DNA from 3 places in the Streptococcus sp. HMSC073A12 genome. Region 2 is predicted to be linked to each of the others. Evidence: predicted binding sites of a transcription regulator. Region 2 holds the regulator's gene; each other region holds the start of a gene.

Region 1 (7,729 bases), on a different contig from region 2:
TCGTGACTTTGTTTTTACGAAGATTCAACTGGTCAATCACACGTTGTACAAAACCTAGTTTTTCAATTGATTTATCGGTAACAATCATGACACGTTCGATACCTTCGCAAGTTTGAAGGTATTGGATTGAGTTACGTTCGAAGTAGATTTTTGAAGGAACTTTAAACCATTGCATATTATTTCTACGTTTTCCTACTTTCTTGATGTTAAGAAGGTTGATAGCTGATACGTTATCACCAACTGAGTTGTGTCCGTATGAACCACATCCAAGTGTTAATGATGGAATGAAGGCGTTGTATACATCACCGATACCACCAAAGGTAGATGGAGAGTTCCAGATAATACGCATTGCTTTTATTTCCGTACCGAAACGTTTTGCAAGAGCTTCGTCTTTTGTATGGATAGCAGCTGAGTGTCCTAGACCATTAAATTCAACCATTTGACGAGCTTTTTTAAGTCCATCTTCAGTATCTTCAGCTTTCAAAACTGCAATAACAGGTGATAATTTTTCACGAGTCAATGGTTCTTTAATTCCAACTTCTGCACATTCAGCGGCCAAGATATTCGTACCTTCTGGTACTTTGAATCCTGCTTGCTCAGCAATCCACGTAGCTGGTTTACCAACAATATTTGGGTTCAATTTTGCACCAGCGCAGTTCTTGCTGTTAGCTTTTGCACCAAAACAGAATTCTTCCAAAAGCGCTTTTTCTTTCTTGTTGACAAAGTAAGTATGGTAAGATTTGAATTCTTCTACAAATTCATCATAGATTTCTTTATCAATGATCACGGCTTGCTCAGATGCACAGACCATACCATTATCAAATGATTTGGACATCACGATATCATGTGCTGCTTGGCGGATATTTGCTGATTTTTCAACGTAAGCTGGAACGTTACCAGCACCAACTCCAAGAGCAGGTTTGCCGCATGAATAGGCAGCTTTTACCATGGCGTTCCCACCAGTCGCAAGGATTGTTGCAATCCCTTCGTGGTTCATCAAAGCTGTTGTTGCTTCCATAGATGACTGTGTAATCCATTGAACACAGTTTTCAGGTGCACCTGCTGCAATCGCTGCATCACGTACGATTTGTGCCGCATGAGCAGAAGATTCTTGAGCAGATGGGTGGAAAGCAAAGATAATTGGATTCCGCGTTTTCAACGAAATCAATGATTTAAAAATCGCTGTTGAAGTTGGGTTGGTCGTTGGAGTGATTCCGCAGATTACTCCGACCGGTTCAGCAATTTTCGTTAAACCTGTAATAGGATCATCTTCAATCACACCAACAGTTTTAACACCACGCATATTGTTAACAACATGTTCGCAGGCAAAAAGGTTTTTTGTTGCTTTGTCTTCAAAGACACCGCGACCTGTTTCTTTAACAGCATGTTCTGCTAAGATACCATGTGCATCAAGAGCAGCAACTGAAGCTTTTGCAACAATGTAGTCTACTTGTTCTTGATTTAATTTTCTCATTTCTTCCAGAGCAACTAGCCCTTTTTGAACGAGTTCGTCAACATGCTTTTCAGCAGCTAACTTTTTTTCTTCGGGAGTTAATGTTTTTTTATCAGCCATGTGTTCCTCCAATGGTTTTTAGGATTTTTATAAACCCTTTGTTAAATTTTTCACAAGATTATTATACCTTATTTTTTTTCTCTTGTAAACAGTTTCATGCAAACTTCACAAACTTTTTCTTTTATATTGTGAAGTTATTTCAAAACATGAGTTTTCTATTATATTTAAAAACATTGTTTGTGAATTTTAAAACATAAAATTATATATTTCACATACTTTTTCAAGATTTCCTAAAACAAAAGTTATGTAAAAAAGAGCATTTTTGCCATGTATTCCTCCACCCTCGTTCTACCCTACTATCCTTTTTACAGTACACAAAAGTCATGAATCGCAAAGCAATCCATGACTTCTAATTATTTACTACTATTTCTTCACCGTTCCTTTTTTCACAGCTTCATCAATGGCTTGTTTAACGGTTTGTGCATAGAGCTCACCGCCCTTGGTGATTGTTGTTGTCTCCGAGCCAAAGTGCACATAGTCAGTTCCGTACCAAATTTCTGGGTGTTCGATAGCAGTTTGATACCAATCCGCTACAAATACATAATCGTATTTTTTCACCAATTCCAACTCATACTGACGTGTTTTGACTGCCAAGCTAGAAGCGTTATGTGCTGTGCGACCATCATACGGCGTCACTAAAACCAAACGATGTCCTTTTGGTAATTTCTCAATAAATTGATTGAGCAAACTTTCGTAGTTATCAACCGTATTGGTTCCCAAGGCTAAGACGACTGTCTCCAGAAGCACCTTGTTTGAAATATCAGTTTGATAGACTTGCAAGCCCGATTCTAAGTTTCGACTGACCGCTGCATCCACTTGAATTCCCGGCATAGCCTGCTTGAGCCATTCACTTGCTCGCAAAGCTACCGAATCTCCGATAACGGTCGTACCCTTTGCTACATTGTATTGACTGGCACTCACATTATCAGCTTGGGTACGAGTGATCTGCATTTTACTGTCAGCTTGATTTAACCCATTGACGAGCAAATTTTCTTCAAAAGCACCAATTTTCGGAGCAGTCACAATCATGACCAAAGCGACCAGTGTTAATGGAATCAAACTATAAAATACAGGTGTTGTGATTTGCTTGATGTCCATCTTCAAGCCAAATACTTTTGGCTCTCTACCTGCTAATGTCGGCTCCAATAGATAGAAAGAGAAAGCCGCCAAAGCAAAAGAAAGCACGGTTGTTAATAGAACTGCCCATCCATTGCTCATCAATTGGGAAAAGATGATGTAAAACGGCCAATGGAACAAATACACACCATAGCTCGTATCTGCAATAAATGTGATAACGGGCGGCTCATCAACATGTGGCGTCTTCTCATGGAGCACACGTGTTGCCAAAATCATCACCACCGAAAATACCGTTGCAAGAAGAAAACCAAACAGATAAGTCAATAAATTATCAAATCTCAGGAGGAACGTTAATAACAGCAAAGCTGCAAAACTACCACCAAGTAGATAAAAGGTCTTTTTCAAATCAAGCGCCTGCTCCATTTTACGAAAAGGTGCTCCCAAATCACTCACACCCGAAAGTGTCGCTAAAATACTTCCTGCAAAAAACGGGAAGATATGCGTGAAACTTGAAAAGTAAATCACAGAAAAGTTTGAAGAGAAGAAACTTCTGACAAACATAGAGAGAAAACTAATCAAGAACAAAGCAGATGATAAAAGAAAGATAATACCACGAAATTGCCCAATGGTTTTACTTTTCTTCGCTAAATACCATGTTGCCAAGCCCCACAAGATATAGTAGTGCATCTCCAAAGCCAAGCTCCATGTGTGCACAAAGAGATGTTGGATAAATTGACTCTCGTAATTTCCACCAGACAAAATTTCATAAAAATTTGTCACAAAGCCGAGCACAGCAGCGATTTGCGTCCCAATACCAGCCACAAAATCCTTCCGAATCAACAGGGTAAAGGGCATGACAATCAAAATCATAAAGACAAGCGGTGGCACAATCCGATAAAAGCGACGTCTCAAGAATCCTTTAACATCAATGTCTTTGTCTCTGGCAAATTCATCAATCAAGAGAGATGTAATCAAAAAGCCTGAGAAAGTGAAGAAAATATCCACACCAATAAAACCGCCAGGAAAAGCTTTCTGGAAGAAATGGTAGAGCAGGACTAGAAGTAACCCTGTAATCCTCACTAATGAAAACCATTTAACGCGCATTTTGATAAATCCCCTGTTTAAACTTTCCCTTGTAGACAACATTATTTTCTGTTGTTAATTTGCCTTGACCATCTGCTTGACCATTTACAAAATTTCCTTCATACTTCCAGCCAGCTTTAGCTGTAAAAGTTCCTTTCCCATTGAAAGTTCCATTTTTAAAATAGCCTTTATAAACATCACCATTCTTAAAAGTCAATGTTCCTTGACCATTCATTTTACCACGGACGAGACTGCCATTATATTTGATTGTTCCTTTATCCAAGGTCAATGCCCCTTGACTGGGAATACCTGATGTAAAAGCCACCATCGCTGATAGGACAATAACCGTTACTGCTAGCAATTCCAAGTTATGCCTTGTAAGATAAATTTTGTACTTTTCGTAAAATTCTTTTAATGCGTCCATTCTCTCCACTAATCTTCGCTCTTTATGCGCTCAATCCATTTCTGACAGCCTGCCAAGACAAGCTGATAAGTTTCATCAAAATCACCTGTGTACCAAGGATCTGGCACACTTCTCTCTTCAAATTGAAATACTTTCTCCAGATATTTTCCCGGTGCGATTTTCCTCAAATCTTGAAAATTGGATTCGTCCATTCCTATAATATAATCAAAGTCTACAAAATCCTGCTGTGAAATTTGTTGAGAAGTTTTGCTTTGGTCGTAAGGAATGGCATATTTCTTAAAAATCGCCTGCGTTCCCGAATGGATTGGATTACCATGCTCCCAATCAGAAGTCGCACGACTTTCAACATAAACACCATCTGTCAAATCTTTCATCACAAATTCTGCCATTGGACTGCGACAGATATTTCCCAAGCAAACAAACACAATTTTTTTCATAGCATAGACCTCTTTACTATTATAACAAAATCTAAAAAAATAGGAATTTAAACCCCTGAGAATTTTTGAATTCTTTTAAAAACACAAAAGCCGCCGATTGGGCGACTCTTATAGGGAGATTATTATGAAAAAGAAAAGTTTTTAGGAGTTCAAGTTAAGCTCTTCTCAACTTGTGATTATAGTATACCGATATTGACTTAAATTTTTCTTAAAGATTTTACTATTTTTGAGAAATTTTAAAGAAATTCAATTTGAAGATTGTTCCACTTCTTCTGCCAATTCTTTTTGCTCAGTCGTTGTTCATAAAGAGCTTTTCTCGCTGGATCTGTTAAGAAATGCGGAGTCGGCTGAACACGAAAATGGAGAATGTCGTCTAAGCCATAAGGCGCAAAGAGTTCCAGCTGTCTATTATCCAACAAACGTAAACCCACAGCTGTACAGCGCTCTGGATATTTACTCATGGCATCTTGCGAGCTAGTATAAGATTGGGTATTTGGACTGTAGATATGCATATAGACTTGATTATTGACTTCCCAATGGTAATGTGGAAATTCTCGCTTGAGTCGATTTTCAATATTGAGCGTTTCCTCGTAAGAAATATCTGGGTCAAAGAAGATTACATCCACATCCGTCTCCGTATCAAAGCCGGGCTTGTCCGACAGAATATTCCAGATGACATTTCGTACTGAACCAGCACAAAGCCAGCTGTCTTTCAATTGCAAGTCATAGATAATCTGTAAGATAGTCATCATATCTCGGTCTGATGAAAACGCATGTAAAATCTCTTTTTCAGATAGCATGTTATTTCTCCAAATATTCATAACCCAAATGCTCGTAAGCCTTACGGGTTGCCACGCGCCCTGTTCGAGTTCGCATAACAAAGCCTTTCTGGATCAAATAAGGCTCATACATATCTTCGACCGTTTCTTGCTCTTCTGCGATATTGATAGACAGAGTCCCCAGACCAACTGGCCCGCCACCATACACTTCAATCATGGTCTTGAGAATCTTCTGATCCACATAATCTAGACCTTCCTGATCCACATCCAGCATCGTCAGGGCTTGATCAGTAATTTGGTCATCAATTAGTCCGTTGCCCATAATCTGAGCAAAATCTCGTACACGTTTAAGAAGCCGATTGGCAATCCGAGGCGTGCCTCGGCTACGCAGAGCTAATTCTTCAGCTGCTTCATGCGTAATCTCCATTTCAAAGATGTCTGCCGTCCGCTCCACAATCTCCGTCAAATCTGCTTCTGCATAATATTCCATGTGACCAGTAATGCCAAAACGAGCCCGTAAAGGATTGGACAGCATACCAGCTCTGGTCGTAGCGCCAATCAAGGTAAACGGTGGCAAATCCAAGTGAACACTACGACCGGTCTCGCCAGAGCCAATCATAATATCAATGTAAAAGTCCTCCATAGCGCTATAGAGCACCTCTTCAACAGACATAGGCAAGCGGTGAATCTCATCAATAAAGAGAACATCTCCCGGCTCCAAATCGTTCAAGATTGCCACCAAATCGCCCGCTTTCTCAACAACTGGACCCGAAGTTTGCTTGAGATTGACTCCCAGTTCATTGGCAATGACAAAAGCCATAGTGGTTTTTCCCAACCCTGGAGGTCCAAAAAGCAACGTGTGATCTAGCGCTTCATCTCGCATTTTAGCTGCCTCAATGAAAATTTTCAGCTGATTTTTGACCTTGTCTTGCCCAATATATTCTTGTAAATACTGGGGACGCAATGTGCGCTCTACGAGCTCCTCGTCTCCCATCAATTCATTATCCAAAATTCTACTCATAAATACTATTATAGCAAAAAATCAGGTTGGTAAGCTGGTTTAACCTTAGATTTTACAAATAGAAATCGAAGGGAATGAGATTATGATGATATTTGATGATACTAAATGTCTTAATCAAAAACGACAGAAAAATGTACTGCCGTTTTTAATATTCATTTTCATTTGCTTGTTGCATGATAAATGGTTGTGCTGGTAAAAACCTCACCTGCTTTCAAGATAACATCAGCCTTCAGGTCGCTGTGAATGGCATCTGGTAGGGCTTGGGTTTCAAGAGCCAAGCCATTGTGTTGAATCATGGATTGTCCATTTAAAATGACTGTATCATCTACAAAGTTTGCTGAGTAAGTCACTAGGCATGGCGCACTTGTTTTAAATGTCAAAAGGCGACCGGATTTAGGATCGTACAAGGAACCTGCTTCTTTCTCTCCTTTTTTCAATGCAAACGGATGATCCAAGCCAGACACAATCTGAATCTGCTCATCTTGATTGGCAAAAATATCCTTAAAAGCTACACCTTTTATTAGATCTTTGACAAACCCCCGCTCTGAATCTGGCATTTTAGCAGGCACGCCGTCCGGTGCGATTGGAAATACACCTAAGGTATTCAACTGCAAGATACAGTTATCAATTGGTTGGCTGAAATCACCTGATAAGTTGAAGTAACTGTGATTGGTTGGATTGACCAAGGTATCTTTGTCCGTCTGAACTTGGTAAGAAATCTCTAACTCACCTAGTTCCGTTAAAGTATAAGAAACCCAGACTTTCAGATTTCCCGGAAAACCACCCGTTCCATCTGCACGTTCGGTATAGAAAGTGACGCCTTCATTTGTGACTTCCTCAACTTGAAAAATAGCACTATCCCAGCCAGTAGAACCGCTATGATTGCAATTTTCTGCGTTGTTGACTTCTAACTGATAGGTTTCGCCATTTAGCTCAAACTGTGCTTTTGCAATCCGTCCTGCAACCGGTCCGACGCTTGCACCATATTTAGGGCTGTTGCCTACATAGGCATCAAAATGATTAAACCCCACCACGATATTTGCAAATTCATGATTTTTGTCCGGAGTGGCATACTCTAAGACAGTCGCACCATAAGTCATGACTTTCAAACGATAGCCCAAATCATTTTCAAATGTATAAGAGACAATATTTTGCCCTTGAAATGTTCCAAAAATAGCTTCTTGATAAGATTTCATACAACTTTCCTTGTTTTTATTACAAATTTAGGTTTGCCTATTTTAAATTTTTAGTTTTTCCGTCCACGAAACAGCTGTTTCACGTAAAACACGATTCAAGTCTTCAATATTTTGACGCCCCGCTTCATCTAGCCAAGCT
Region 2 (7,729 bases):
AATGAAACAGGCTATATGCTTCCAGTCAAAGAAATTGCTGACGTTGTGAAACATCATCCCGCTGCTTATCATGTGGATGCTGTGCAAGTTATAGGCAAATTACCTGTCTATCCTGACGAGCTAGGAATTGACTTTATGAGTGCATCGGCTCATAAATTTCATGGTCCAAAAGGCATCGGCTTCTTGTACTTCAATCATGTAAAATTTGACAAATTTTTACATGGTGGAGATCAAGAGGATAAAAGACGTGCAGGAACTGAGAATTTAGCGGCTATTGCCGGTATGGTTGCGGCTCTAAAAGAGAGCCTCAATTGCTACCAAGAAAACATGGAACATGTTGAAAGTTTGAAACAGCAACTTCTCTCTGAACTTGACGGAATCCATTACTATATAAATAATGATTCACACACACTTCCCTATGTCGTAAATCTTGGCTTTCCAAAGCAGGCTAACGATTTATTGCTCATGCGTTTAGACTTATCTGGAATTTCTATCTCAACTGGCTCTGCTTGTACAGCAGGAGCTATCGAACCCAGTCATGTGCTTAAAGCTTTTTATGGTAGCGACTCAAAGCGATTAAGAGAATCTATTCGCATTAGCTTTTCAGAACAAAATACTTCAGAAGAAGTTCGACAATTTACTACAACATTAAAAGAAATTTTAGGAGGATAAATAGATGGCTTTTCAGACCACTATTCACTTAAAAGACTGCTCTTTCAGCTATTCTCTTGGAGAAAATGTAAAAAAATTTACTTTGCGCGATAACACATTTGTCGAAACCAAAGTTGGAAATTACGAATTGACACGCTTATTAGAAAATGTTCCCAATAGTGGAGACGGCTTTTTGTTGAAAATCATTATCAACAAAAACCTTTCAGGTGTAAAAATCAACATCACAGATAAATCTGGCCTTCGGTTAGTGAATATTTTTAAATCAGAAGACAATCACATCATTCAAGAAAAGTTTTATTTCTTAATGGATAGCTTGGTAGAACGTGGTATTTTCACTAAACAAGAACAATAAACAAATAGCTTAAAAACTCATTTTTAAATCATTAGTAAAACAATAAAGAGTAGGAAACAAGCCAAAAATCTTTGATTTTGTCCTACTCCTTTTCTATTTTTATCAAATAAGTTGATTTTTTCACAAACTTTCTATAAAATAGTCTTTGAAAGGATGTGATTTTGTGAAATCTGAAAAAAATACAACCATTCCACGCGCAACTGCTAAAAGGCTCTCTCTGTATTATCGGATTTTCAAACGATTTAATTCCGAAAAAATCGAAAAAGCCAATTCAAAACAAATCGCAGATGCGATCGGGATTGATTCTGCAACTGTCCGTCGAGATTTTTCTTACTTTGGCGAATTAGGTCGTCGTGGATATGGTTATGATGTAAAAAAACTCATGAATTTTTTTGCTGACTTACTTCATGACAATTCCATTACCAATGTGATGTTAGTTGGTATCGGTAACATGGGACATGCTTTGCTCCACTACCGTTTCCACGAACGGAACAAAATGAAGATTGTTATGGCATTTGATACAGATAATCATCCTGAAGTTGGGACTACTACAAATGACGGGATTCCTATTTATGGCATTTCACAAATCAATAACAAATTAAAAGATGTGAATGTCAAAACAGCTATTTTAACCGTTCCTAGTGCAAAAGCGCAAGAGGTTGCAACTGTTCTTGTGGAAGCTGGTGTAAAAGGTATTCTCAGTTTTTCTCCTGTTCACTTAACCGTTCCAAAAGATGTTGTCGTTCAATATGTTGATTTGACAAGTGAACTACAAACACTCCTTTATTTTATGAAAAAAGAGCATTAAGCAATTAGAAAGAGCAGACATCTATTTATGAAGAAACCTATTATCGGCATTACTGGAAACGAAAGACCAAACCCTGAAGATGAATTTGCCATCATGAGTTATGCTGCTAAGGGATTTGTAGAGGGCGTAAAAGAAGTTGGTGGAACTCCTATCATATTGCCGATTGGAGATGCAGATATGGCACAGCGCTACATCCAGATGATTGATAAACTTATCCTAACGGGTGGGCAAAATGTATCACCACAATTCTATGGCGAAGAAAAAACAATTGACAGTGATGATTACCATTTGGAGCGTGATTTGTTTGAATTAGCCTTAATCCATGAAGCTATCCAGCAACAAAAACCAATTTTTACCGTTTGCCGCGGTACGCAATTGTTTAATGTTGCAATGGGTGGAACACTTTATCAAGATATTGAGCACCATTGGCAAGACAGTTCTGCTGAATATACTACTCAAAAACTAGTCACTAAATCCGGCTCTGTTTTGGAAAAGATTTACGGCGAAGTATCTCATATCAACTCTTTCCATCATCAGAGTATCAAAGATTTAGCAGAAAATGTCGAAGTCATTGCCCGTGATCCGAAAGACAACACCATTGAAGCCATTACAACAACTGATGAAATCGCTTATCTGGGAGTCCAGTGGCATCCAGAATTCTTATTTGAAACACGCCCTAAAGATCGAATGTTATTTGACTATGTTGTCAATAGACTTTAAATCAAGTCTGTTTCTTCGCGATAACTATAATAATCTTTCTCTGCGACGATGAGATGATCCAGTAAGATGAAGCCCATTAATTCACACGCTTCTTTTACATGTTTGGTCACTTCATCGTCATTTTTGCTTGGCAGTACAGCTCCTGACGGATGATTGTGCACCAAAATAATGGATGTCGCCATGTGTTTCACAGCATAATGCAGGATTTCTCGTGGCTCTGCAATACTGCGTGATACACTACCGATAAAAATCGTCTGCTGATGAATGATTTTGTTTTGAGTATTCAGATATAAAGCCACAAGGTGTTCCTGCTTCTTATGCCCCAATTCTTGTTGCATTTTTTTCGCCAGCTTTTGACTACCTAAAATTTGCTCTTGCGTAATCAATTCTGCTTTACTGACTCGCTGGCCTAATTCAATCATAGCTTGTAATTCAATAGCCTTGATACGACCAATTCCAGAGATTGATTGCAATTCTTGTAGCGTCATATTGCGCAAATCATTCAAACTAGAAATAGTTGATAAAATCCGTTGAGAAACTTGAAAAACAGTTTCTTTTTTATTACCTGTGCGGATAAGAATGGATAACAATTCTTGATTGCTCAATTGTTCTGCACCTTCTGCAACTAAACGTTCCCTTGGCAACAAAGAATCTTCCTGAAATGAAATACTATACATAAAAAACCTCCTCATATCCTTATTCGGAAAAAGAAGAGGAAAATAAAAAATCTGAGAAATAATTGGCACTAGCCCCATAAAATGAGACACAAGAAAAACCCTTCTGTTTCTAGTTTACTAGAAACAGGAGGGTTTTGTTATGGTCAAAAAAGCGTATTCGGTAGAAACTAAGTTAGCCTGTATCGAAATGAAGAAAGCAGGTAAGTCCAATAAGGTTATCATGGAGACTCTGGGCATCAAAAATGTTAGTCAGGTCAAAACCTGGTGGCGATGGTATCAGAATGATGAACTGCACCGTTTCCACCAACCTGTGGGGAAACAATATACCTACGGTAAAGGAATGGAACAGCTATCCGAAGTGGAACAGTTACGACTACAGGTGGAACTACTAAAAAAGTATCGGATCTTGATAAGACCATCGACAAAGTAAGTCTTATCAAGCTGGTGGAAGAATACAAAAACGTCTGCTCAGTATCCGTCACTCTGGACTGTTTTGGTATCAAACGATCCACTTTCTACCGTTGGAAAGCAGAAGGTGAGAAGCCTAAAAAAGGGACGAGGTTGTAGAAAAAATCGAGCGAATCTGTATGGGAAATCAGGTTATCTACGGCTACCGTACCATCACTCGATTGCTCAAGAAGAGGGATAACCTTGTCATCAATCCTAAAAAGGTTTATCGTATCATGAAGGAGAATGGTTGGTTCTGCCGTGTACGTCCTAAGAAGGGACTGAGTCTAGGTAAGCCCTACTATGTAACAGAAAATAAGCTAGACCGTGATTTTCAAGCAGAAAAGCCACTGGAGAAGCTAGTCACAGACATGACCTACCTCTACTTTGGAAACTGTAAACTCTACCTTTCCTCTATCATGGACCTCTATAATCGTGAGATTGTGGCTTATACAATCTCAGATTGTCAGGATACGGACTTTGTGTTGGATACTTTGAACCAACTGAATGTGTCTCAAGGAGCGCTGTTGCACAGCGATCAGGGCTCTGTCTACACCTCAAAAGCTTATTACCAGGCTTGCACAGAAAAAGGCATCACCCGCTCTATGTCCCGTAAGGGAACACCAGCAGATAATGCCTGTATCGAATGGTTTCATTCTGTCCTAAAGTCTGAAACCTTCTATCTCCATAACTGGAGAAACTTAACCAAAGATAGTAGAACAGATATTGTTAATCTTACATCATATTTTATAATGAAACTAGAATTCAACAGAGATGAAACGACCGGTCTCCTGTAGATTACAGAAATCTGGTCGCCTAAAAAGGTTTTTTCTTCTGTCCCATTATTGGGGTGCAGTACCGATTCTCAAATTTTTTAAGTTAGTATTTACATTTCAACAATTTTACCTGTTTCAAAATAAACAACCCATTCACAGATATTTTTGGCGTAATCACCAATACGTTCTAAGTACGAAATAACTTGGAAGTAATCACGACCTGTAACAATCAAATCTGGATTTGACTTAATTTCTTGCGTTGCTAAGTCTCGAATATCATCAAAGTACTGATTGATTTTCTCATCCATAGCAGCTACTTCATAGGCCTTATCCACGTCGCCATTAAGGTAAAGATCAAGCGCTGCTTCCACAAAGTTCTTAACATCACGCCCCATCTTGCTGATTTCTTCCTCAACAGACTGGATGCGAACTTCTCCTTTCATGCGGATCGTCGCTTGTGCAATGGAAACGGCATGATCCCCCATCCTTTCCACATCACTACTTGCTTTCAAAACTGTAATAACTGTGCGTAAGTCTTGTGAAACTGGCTGCTGCAAAGCAATAATTTCCAGAGATTTTTTCTCCAACTTTACTTCATATTCATTTACTTCTGCGTCTTCTTCGATAACCTCTTTTGCTAATTCACGATCGTGGGTCACAAATGCACGAACTGTGCGATTAATCTGTGACAAAACTTCATTTCCCATTGCATAAAATTGGTTATGAAGTTTTGCTAAGTCTTCTTCAAATTGTACTCTAAGCATAAATTTTCCTTTCCTAAGATCTAAAGAATTTTATACGAAAATCCATCTTTTTACATAATTCTTGTCTACAAGCATATGTGCATTTATATATATAGGAAATCGGTAATCTCCAAAACATTAGAAATAACCACAATATTGTAGTGAACAATTACAATCTCTAACCAAACTTGCCTGTGATATAATCTTCCGTTTCCTTATGAATCGGACTGAGGAACATCTCTTTCGTGGCATTAAACTCAATCAAATCACCATTTAGGAAGAAAGCTGTCTTATCTGAAATACGACTAGCCTGTTGCATTGAGCGGGTTACGAGTAACATTGTATATTGATCTTTCAGCCCATGAAGTGTTTCTTCAATTTTTCCTGCAGAAATGGGATCAAGTGCTGATGTTGGCTCATCTAAAAGGATGATTTTCGGACTCGTCGCCAAAACACGAGCCACACAGACACGTTGCTGCTGACCGCCTGACAAACCAATCGCTGAATCATTCAAACGATCTTTCACTTCATCCCAAATAGATGCTCCTTTTAATGATGTTTCAACTACTTCATCTAGTATCTCTTTGTCTTTAACACCATTGATTCGCAAACCGTAGACAACATTTTCATAAATCGTCATTGGAAATGGATTGGGCTGTTGAAAAACCATTCCAATTTCTTTGCGAAGCTCCACCGTATCTGTCCGTGGACTGTAAATATTGTGCCCGTTATAAATTACAGTACCTGTCGTTGTCACCTCTGGATTTAAATCACCCATGCGATTAATTGCTTTTAAGAGTGTTGATTTTCCCGACCCAGAAGGACCAATCAAAGCTGTAATCTCATGAGGCAATACATCCAACGATACACTATTAAGTGCTTTCTTTTTGTTATAATAAACCGACAAGTCCTTGATTTGTAAAATAGGTTCTGTCATTCTGATAGTCCTTTAATAAATTCTAATTAATCAGCAATTTTCTTAGCCAAAATGACCAGAAACATAGTCATTTGTAGACTGTAACTTAGCATTTTGGAAAATATTGGCTGTTTCATCATATTCGATTAAATCACCAAGATAGAAGAAACCGGTATAATCGCTCGCACGCGCCGCTTGCTGCATGCTGTGGGTCACGATGATAATCGTATAGTTCTTCTTCAACTCTAACATCGTTTCTTCTAACTGCGCTGTTGCGATTGGATCGAGTGCAGAAGCAGGTTCATCCATTAGAAGTATTTCTGGCTTCACGGAAATGGCTCTGGCAATGCAGAGACGTTGCTGCTGACCGCCTGATAACATCAAAGCAGATTTATGAAGGTCATCCTTTACCTGTTCCCACAGAGCTGCTTGTTTTAGAGATGTTTCTACAATTTCATCTAAGATTTTCTTATCCTTAACACCGGCACGTTCATGCGCAAAGGTGATGTTGCGGTAAACAGATTTGGCAAAAGGATTTGGTCTTTGAAAGACCATTCCGATATGCTTCCGCATTTCATAGACATTGATATCTGGGCGATTAATGTCAATACCTTCATACCAGATCTCACCAGTGACCTTAGCAATGTCAATCGTATCATTCATCCGATTCAAGCTGCGAAGATAGGTTGACTTACCAGAACCTGAAGGCCCGATAAGAGCTGTAATCTTATTTTTCTTGAACTGCATATCAACCCCTTTAATGGATTCGTTTTTACCATAGTAAACATGCAAACCCTTCGTTGATAAAACAACCTCTTCCTCAGGAAAAGTAACGATATGTTTTTCATTCCAGTTATATTCTGTCATTTCTTCTCCTTTTAGGCAGATGTTAATTTCTTATGCAGATAACTTCCGAGCTTACGAGCTCCAAGGTTAAAGATTAAAATAAAGATAAGAAGTACTGCCGCTGATCCAGCTGACACTTCTACTGCATCAGGAATCGTTCCTTCACTATTGACTTTCCAAATGTGAACAGCCAAAGTTTCAGCTTGACGAAAAACAGAAATTGGGCTAGTTACACTGAAAATATTCCAATTTGACCAGTCAAGTGCTGGGGCAGACTGACCTGCTGTATAGATAAGCGCAGCAGCTTCCCCAAAAATACGTCCAGAAGCTAATACAATCCCCGTCACAATACTTGGTAACGCTTCTGGAACGACGACATGGACGATCGTTTCCCAGCGAGAGATGCCAAGTGCAAGTCCAGCTTCGCGCTGTGTATGATGCACATGCTGTAAGCTGTCTTCCACACTACGTGTCATCTGCGGTAGATTAAATACAGTCAAAGCCAAGGCTCCAGAAATGATTGAGAAACCATATTGGAATTGAATAACAAAAATCAAATATCCAAAGAGACCCACAACAACGGAAGGCAAGGAGGATAAAATTTCAATACAGGTTCTGACAAAATCTGTCACTGGGCCTTTTTTAGCATATTCAGACAAGTAAATCCCTGCTCCCATTGATAGAGGAATGGAAATAATCAAGGTGATAACTAACAGAAACAATGAATTATAGAGCTGAATTCCAATTCCGCCGCCCGCTTGATAGGAAGACG
Region 3 (7,729 bases), on a different contig from region 2:
AACGCTCCCCTCGTTTTTCTTTATTTTATTATAACAATTGGTTCGTGAAATTCAAGCGGTTTTCAGTAAGTGGTTCATTTCGAGACGCAAATGGTCGTGAAATCTGAATAACTTCCTTGCTTTTTCATAAGTTGACCAGATTCTAGCACCTTTTTACGCAACAACACTTTATAAATAACAAAAAAAGCCTTCAATTCAATGAAGACCTTCAATAATGCCGATTATAGGGCTTGAACCTACGACCTACGCGTTACGAGTGCGTTGCTCTACCAACTGAGCTAAATCGGCGAAATAAACGTATAAATCTATTCTAGCATGCAAATTTGATTTGTCAAGAGGAAAAGAAAAAATAATAAATCCCACACTACATTCAATCAAATAACTCAAAGAAAAACAAAAATCCCGCACAAGGCGAGATTTTCTTGTTTATTTAGTAAGCGATTAAGCTTTACCTTCTGAACCAAATACGTCAATACGTTCTTCAACAGCTTCTGTAATTGCTTCGAAACCTGGTTTCAAGAATTTACGTGGGTCAAAGAGTTTCTTCTTATCGTATTCTGCTTCGTTTGCTTCGTATTCAGCAACGAATTTACGAGTAGCTTTTGCAAATGCAATTTGACATTCAGTGTTTACATTTACCTTAGCAACACCCAATTTGATAGCTGCTTGGATTTGGTCGTCAGGAATACCTGAACCACCGTGAAGTACGATTGGGAATCCAGGAACAGCTTCTGTCAATTTTTGCAAGTGGTCAAGGTGAAGACCTTTCCAGTTAGCTGGGTATGGTCCATGAATGTTACCAATACCTGCTGCAAGGAAGTCAATTCCAGTTTCAACCATTGCTTTTGCATCTTCGATTGGAGCCAATTCACCATCACCGATGATACCATCTTCTTCACCACCGATTGTACCAACTTCAGCTTCTACTGACACGCCATTTGCATGCGCAAATTCAACAACTTTGCGAGCTTTTTCAAGATTTTCTTCAACTGGAAGATGAGAACCATCAAACATAACTGAAGTGTAACCAACTTTGATACATTCAAGTGCATCTTCATAATGACCATGGTCAAGATGAATAGCAACTGGTACAGTAATTCCCATTGATTCTACAAGGTTTTCGATGAGAAGTTTACATACTTTGTAACCACCCATATATTTAGCAGCACCCATAGAAGTTTGGATAAGAACTGGAGCTTTTTTAGCTTCTGCTGCACGCAAGATAGCTTGAGTCCACTCAAGGTTGTTTGTATTAAATCCACCAACTGCATAACCATTGTCACGAGCTGCTTGGACAAATTTTTCTGCTGAAACGATTGCCATTAGTATTAGGCCTCCTATTTATTTTTATGGGTTTTCCCATTTACATTGTTTATTTTATCACTTTTTAGGAAAAAATACCAGCATTTCCTAATCTTTTAAGCGCTTTCTCTTATAAAACTGTTTTTCTTTCCTCACATTTCAAAAATAATGAAACAAAAAAACCGGCCGAAGCCAGCTTACCTGATGCGGAGAGAGGGACTTGAACCCTCACGACCTAAAGCGGTCACAGGATCCTTAGTCCTGCGCGTCTGCCAATTCCGCCATCCCCGCGATTGGGTACCTTATTAGTATAACAGAATAGAAACTCCTTGTCAAGAATTTTTTTGAAAAAATGTATCTGTCAGCACTTAAAATCACTCTCTAAAGCCAACTCTTATTTGAGACTTCTTCAATATAGGTTCTTTAGATAGGAACAACAAAAAGAAACTCCTACGAAGCTTATCGTTCATAGAAGTTTCTTACATTTGTTTTATTTCACATGATTTTCGTAGTCATCTTGCGCTTTTTTATTAGAGGTTTCTTTTTCTTTTAGCCATTTCTTTTTAGCACTTTCGTATTCTTTTGTTGTTACAATTTTGTCTTGCAGTTTGACATATTTGAAATAACTGCTTGAAGCACCTTTGATTCCAACTAATGAATAAGAACGGCTAAATGGAACTGTTTTCGTCACAGATGGTGTTCCTCCAAGAGAGAGGTTTGGCATTGTCAAGCCACTATCAATTAACCATGCTTGCGCCTCGGCATATTTTTCATAGCGTGTAGCTTCGTTGGTTTCAGCATTTGCTTCTGCTAGCATCTCTGTATATGTGTCCAGTCCAACTGCCTTGATCTTATCATTTTCTTGACCTGGTTCCAGACCAAAGTTTTGTAAACTACCACCATTTTTTATATTCAAAGTATCTAGATAAGTAGATGGGTCTTGATAGTCACCAGACCAACCACCATTATACAAATCATAGTCCTTTTGAGCAGCTGTATTAGCAAAATAACTGATATTATTTAATTCATCTGAACTCATTTGTTGAATATCAATGACAACATTTTCTGTGCCTAAGACAGACTCAACAGATTGTTTCATGGAACTTTCCCATTGAACACCAATTTTACTTGTCTGATCAGCTGGTACATCTAAGTGGATAGGAAACTGAACACCCTTTGCTTGCAGTTCTGCTTTAGCTTGAGCAAACTTTGCTTTAGCTTTTTCTGGATTGTAATAAGCATCTTGTGCATCGGCCAAATTCATGTTTGACCATTCTGAGCCATAGTTTACCAGCTTAGAAGACACAACATCACCAAACGTTTTATCACCGATAGAAACAAATGTTGGTGGCACGAGTGTGTTCCGCAATACCTTTGTCGCTCCGTCTTTCCCATTACTTTGTGCACCATAAGAAGTACGATTATAGGCAAAATTGATAGCTTGACGGAAAGCTTTATTTAGCACCGCTTCTTGGGTCGCAGCCTTTTGAGCATCTGTTTTCTTCGATGTATGGTTATAGGACTGACGATTTAAATTAAAGTTATAATAGTAGCTGGTCGCATCTTGCAAACTATAGATGATATTGTTAGCATATTGTTTCTTAACAGAAGCAAAACTAGAGCTATTTGGATAAAGACGAGCTGCACTATAGGCACCATCTGTGAAGTTACGGATAAGGGCTTCTTGGTCAGAGCCGTCATAATATGTCAATTTAATGTTATCCAAATGAACATTCTTTTTATCATAGTAATGAGGATTTTTAGCAAATTCCATAGAAGACTTGGCTGTCAGAGACTTCAATAGATAAGGACCATTGTATAGAATGCTGGTTGGTTTTACAGAACCAAATTTTTTTCCTTGTGATTTCAAGAAATCTGCATTAACTGGGAAGAGGATATTATTGGTCGTTTTTGAATTCCAATAAGTCTCTGCACGGCTGAGTGTATACTGTACTGTATAGTCATCTAGAGCTTTTACTCCAACCGTTGAAAAATCTTTCGTTTCACCCTTGATGTAAGCATCTAAACCTTTGACAGAATCTTGAACGAGGTAAAGGGCTTCTGATTTATTATCTGCGGCGTATTTCAAGCCAGTTACAAAGTCTTGCGCTTTTACACTTGCGTACTCTTCACCTTCTGATGTGTACCATTTAGCATCTTTATGTAATTTATACGTATATGTCAAGCCATCTTTGGAGACTGTCCATGACTTAGCAAGCGCCGGAACTAAATTTCCGTACTGGTCATTTTCCAATAATCCATCAACTAAGTTAGTCACAACATCTGAAGTTGTCGCACGATTCGCCATCAGATAATTTAGCGTGTCTGGATCTTGTGTATACACGTATGAATAAGTTGATGTGCTAGAAGCTGACTTGCCACAACCTGATAATAGGATTCCAGCGCTTAGCACAACTCCTGTTGCAATAATCCATTTTGATGATTTCATAGATAAACCTCCTCTAATGTCACATCTTGTTACATTGAATATTATGCCGAAATATTTTCAAAAAGTAAAGAGCTATCTTTTGACAGAAAATATTATTTATTTAAAATAATAGTTATTTGCTGCATAATATGATTAAAACAAGCCTCAAAATACATAAAAAACAAAAATAACAAATTTTATCCTTTTGCTCAAATTGAATAAACATTCTTTTAAAACTAAAAAATAAGCCATTCTACTTTATGAAGATAGCAACTACTCCCCTCCTTCAACTAAATATTGAACCTATTATACACTTTTTTCGTATAAGTACAAGAAAAATCATGATTTTTTAATATATTTTTCGGATTTTCTGCTATTTAAAACAAAAAAAGAGACATCCAGAGATAAAATTTGCATTTTTTAGTTTCTAACCTCCTCTCTCAGAGGGGGGTTATTCAGCAATCTAGAAGACTAGTGAGGTAGGGACGAAGTTTTCGTCACAAAAAAGCGAGGCAGAAATAATATTGTCCCCACCTCGTTTCTCTTATAAATATAAAATTGCAAGTGTTAGTAAGCTAGCTACAAGACCAATTCCCCAGAAAAAGAAATCGACCTTCCATTCACTCCAAGCTTTACCATGCCCTGATAGACCTCCCAGTTCAAAATGGTGATGAACTGGTGTCATCCGAAAAATACGTTTGCCGCCGGTCAATTTGAAATAAGAAACCTGCATCATAACCGAAGTTGTTTCAAAGACATAGACAATTCCAATGATGAGCAGCGTCCATTCTTGATGAAGCGCCATCGAAATGGCTGCTAACATACCACCAAGTGCTAAGCTCCCTACATCACCCATAAAAATTTTAGCTGGTTTATGATTGAAAATGAAGAAGGCAAGCAGACCGCCAATCATACTCAAAATGACAATTAAAATATCAAAACGATGCTGAACCACCGCAATAACTGCATAAGCTGTCAAACTGATTGTAACAGAAATGCTGGCTAATCCATCAATGCCATCTGTCAAATTGACTGCATTGGAAAAACCAACCAACCAAAAGAGGGCAAAAGCGATATAAAGATAACCTAAATGAAGTGGGAAACCAAAAACATTAAGCAAATCGCCTCCACCGTGGGTGTCAAAGAAGAAGTAAAAAACAATACCACCGATAATTTGAAGAGCTAGTTTCTGCTTGGGATTTAAACCTTCATTTATTTTGCGAAAAACTTTTAAAAAGTCGTCTAAGAAACCAACAATGCCGTACAAAACAAGAATAAACAATATCATCAAGGCAGCGCTTGAGAGTTCTCTTGATATAAGCGCAATCACAAAACCGGACAAAACGGAAGCTAGCAAGAAAACAGTCCCACCCATGGTTGGAGTTCCCGCTTTTGCTTGGTGTTGCTTCACATCCTCGTGCATTTGTTGCCCAGAAATATGGGCTTTATGATAAAAACGAATAAAAGCAGGTATTCCAACCAGAGTTAGAATAAAGGTTACAACACCTGCAACGATAGCTTGTAACATGCTAATCTCCTAATGTAATTGTTATTTCTTTTATTTTCTTGAGTGATGCGTTGGTTTTAACACTTTGGGCAACGACTTTAGAGCCTTTGCCCTTAACATGCACTTTTATGCCTAACCATTCACCGAATGTTTCAACATTTTTCTTGGTCCAACCGTACATATCCGGCATTTCAGTAAAGTCATCTGTTAAGACAAGAATTTGCTGATTGGATTTCAATGCCTCACCTGTTTTTACAGACACTCTCTTAATATTTTTACTAGTACCTAGGATAATAGGTTGTACAAGATTGCGTCGTAACTCATCTGCTAAATCACCAGGGCTGGTATTTTTAGTAGAGGGCATTTTATAAGCCATTTCTTTTGAAACCGACTTTAGAATAGGGGTTTGCGTCGTCAAGTTCAAAGTATCCTTCATCGCTGCAGCTTCTTCTAGCACCGGATTGACAACTTCTTTCCAGAAGATTGGTTGGAAAGATTCTGAGGGCTGTTTCAGAGTTACATACATGATAAAATCAGGATTTTCTGCTGGTGTCATTGCCACAACAGAATAGATGTAATCATTTGCCCCTGTCAGATAACCACTACCATTTTCTCCGGCAATTTGTGCTGTACCGGATTTAACTGCCACATTTTGATTAGGCACTTTGATAATCGGACCTTCTGCCTTGCTATATAAGGTTCCGTAAATAGGATCTGTACCGACAGTCACCATATGGTCTCTCGTTGACTTAGCAGCATCTTTGGAAACAGGGTGCCCGACAATTTCTGTAGAAGCCTTACGCGCACTCCCACTTTTGGAATCATAAATTGCACTGATGAATTTTGGTTCAACCATTACACCGTCATTAGCGATGGAAGAAAAAGCACGTAACATTTGTATCTGAGTAACCGAAATTCCTTGACCAAAAGCACTCATTGCATAAGTAACGATATTATCTGCCGGAAGACCACCGTAATCTTCATAATTCATTCCAAAGCGTGTGGGTAGACCAAATTTAAACTTGCTAAGATAGTCTAGCCATTTTTCGTCACCCATTTTTTTCTCAAGAGAAGCCATTCCCACATTACTAGAAAGAGCAAAGCCTTGAGCATAGGTTAATGTCTGTCCTTCAGAAAGTCCCATGTTGACATTCCAGTCTCGAATCGTTACATCCGCAATTTGTAAACCACTATTATTATACGTTTCATTTTCTGGGAAAGTGTTATTGTCTATAGCTGCAGCTAGTGTCATAACCTTCATCGTTGAGCCAGGTTCATACTGATTTTGATAGAGAGCACTAGACCAAGCAAAGTCTTTTGTCAAATCTTGCTTTGTATCAGCATCAAAACTTGGACGCTGCGTCGTTGCAAGGATTTCTCCAGTTTTTGCACTGACTAATGTGGCACTGGCATAAGTTCCCTTAGCTTTTTCCACAAAAGCATTCATCCGCGTTTCAAGGAAAGACTGTAAATCCGAAGATAAGGTTGTATAAACATCTTTTCCATCTTGTGTTTGCCTTGAAACCTTGTCTGATCCCGGTACTATATTTCCGTTTTTATCTTTTTCATAGGTGATGACACCATTTGTTCCAGCTAACGTCTTGTTTAAAGCAGCTTCTAAACCTGTTGTTCCAACAAGTGTTTTACTACCATCTTTATTTTCTTGTAACTGAGCCAATCCAACAAAAACAGAAGCAAAATTCCCATTGTTATAGCTTCTATTTGGACTAGTTGTGAAATCAACTCCCTTTACTTTCGCTTTTTTCAATTCCTCACGAATGGTATTCATATTACTATAACTGATACCATTTCCTTGAGCACCAAACGAAACTTGTTGTAATTTTTTTCGAGATAGTTGTTTTTTGACGTAGTCCTTGTCCATACCAAGATACTTGTTAAATACATCAGCTACCTTATCGTATTGAGATTCTTCTACATAGAGAATTTCTCCTGTTGCTGACTTATAACTTTTATCAATAACTGCATAAACATTATAGGAAGTCGCGTCTTCAGCTATTGGCAAACCATTACGGTCATAAATGGTTCCACGTTTAGCTGGGACGATCTTTGTGATTTGATGCACTTGACTTGCCTGTTCAGCTAAATTCACGCCAAACTTCTTTCCCGTTCCAATGATAATTGCAAAATTGATTAGGAAAACAAAAAAGACAAAAACCGTCAAAACGCTTAGATTTTTCCCTACTCGTCTACGGTTGTAACCAGGATTCCTACGATTTTTCAAAGCATGGTTTAAAATTCGTCTTCTGAGTCCATTCATGCTCTACTCCGCCGTTCTGATATTTTCATTATTCTGAGTCATTTCCTGTGAACTTGCTAATTTTGACAAACGTTCACTACGAATCAATTCGTTTACTTCTTGTTTAGCATCATCTAGCTCTGTGCGCTTTGCCTCAATTTTTGAATTGACAGTCGTTAAATCACGTTGCACCTGCAATAATTTTGTTTGCATAAAGACAACGCTTGTCGCTAAG

The links. The regulator Rex, encoded in region 2, represses fermentation and respiration genes when NADH is low (regulators of the CRP and FNR family bind a similar motif). The targets are predictions, from matches to a motif close to TTGTGAANTANTTCACAA.
Region 1: the regulator Rex is predicted to act here: its motif matches at 1,612-1,629, upstream of adhE (bifunctional acetaldehyde-CoA/alcohol dehydrogenase).
Region 3: the regulator Rex is predicted to act here: its motif matches at 1,369-1,386, upstream of HMPREF2876_RS01040 (class II fructose-bisphosphate aldolase).

The regions. Positions count from the first base shown of each region.
Region 1 covers NZ_KV810540.1:30,055-37,783, forward strand. Annotated here, with positions in the region: gene adhE (bifunctional acetaldehyde-CoA/alcohol dehydrogenase) at 1-1,573, opposite strand, end outside; gene HMPREF2876_RS06640 (acyltransferase family protein) at 1,937-3,754, opposite strand; gene HMPREF2876_RS06645 (MORN repeat-containing protein) at 3,744-4,157, opposite strand; gene HMPREF2876_RS06650 (low molecular weight protein-tyrosine-phosphatase) at 4,166-4,594, opposite strand; gene HMPREF2876_RS06655 (nucleotidyltransferase family protein) at 4,831-5,394, opposite strand; gene ruvB (Holliday junction branch migration DNA helicase RuvB) at 5,396-6,394, opposite strand; gene HMPREF2876_RS06665 (aldose epimerase family protein) at 6,553-7,590, opposite strand; gene lacD (tagatose-bisphosphate aldolase) at 7,633-7,729, opposite strand, start outside.
Region 2 covers NZ_KV810539.1:65,977-73,705, reverse strand. Annotated here, with positions in the region: gene HMPREF2876_RS05665 (cysteine desulfurase family protein) at 1-672, shown strand, start outside; gene HMPREF2876_RS05660 (DUF1831 domain-containing protein) at 677-1,024, shown strand; gene HMPREF2876_RS05655 (redox-sensing transcriptional repressor Rex) at 1,188-1,832, shown strand; gene HMPREF2876_RS05650 (gamma-glutamyl-gamma-aminobutyrate hydrolase family protein) at 1,860-2,552, shown strand; gene radC (RadC family protein) at 2,549-3,229, opposite strand; partial or broken gene HMPREF2876_RS10195 (IS3 family transposase) at 3,369-4,454, shown strand; gene phoU (phosphate signaling complex protein PhoU) at 4,563-5,216, opposite strand; gene pstB (phosphate ABC transporter ATP-binding protein PstB) at 5,374-6,132, opposite strand; gene pstB (phosphate ABC transporter ATP-binding protein PstB) at 6,175-6,978, opposite strand; gene pstA (phosphate ABC transporter permease PstA) at 6,990-7,729, opposite strand, start outside.
Region 3 covers NZ_KV810527.1:51,090-58,818, reverse strand. Annotated here, with positions in the region: tRNA gene HMPREF2876_RS01045 (tRNA-Thr) at 216-288, opposite strand; gene HMPREF2876_RS01040 (class II fructose-bisphosphate aldolase) at 442-1,323, opposite strand; tRNA gene HMPREF2876_RS01035 (tRNA-Leu) at 1,508-1,593, opposite strand; gene HMPREF2876_RS01030 (peptide ABC transporter substrate-binding protein) at 1,793-3,751, opposite strand; gene mraY (phospho-N-acetylmuramoyl-pentapeptide-transferase) at 4,275-5,258, opposite strand; gene pbp2X (penicillin-binding protein PBP2X) at 5,260-7,515, opposite strand; gene ftsL (cell division protein FtsL) at 7,519-7,729, opposite strand, start outside.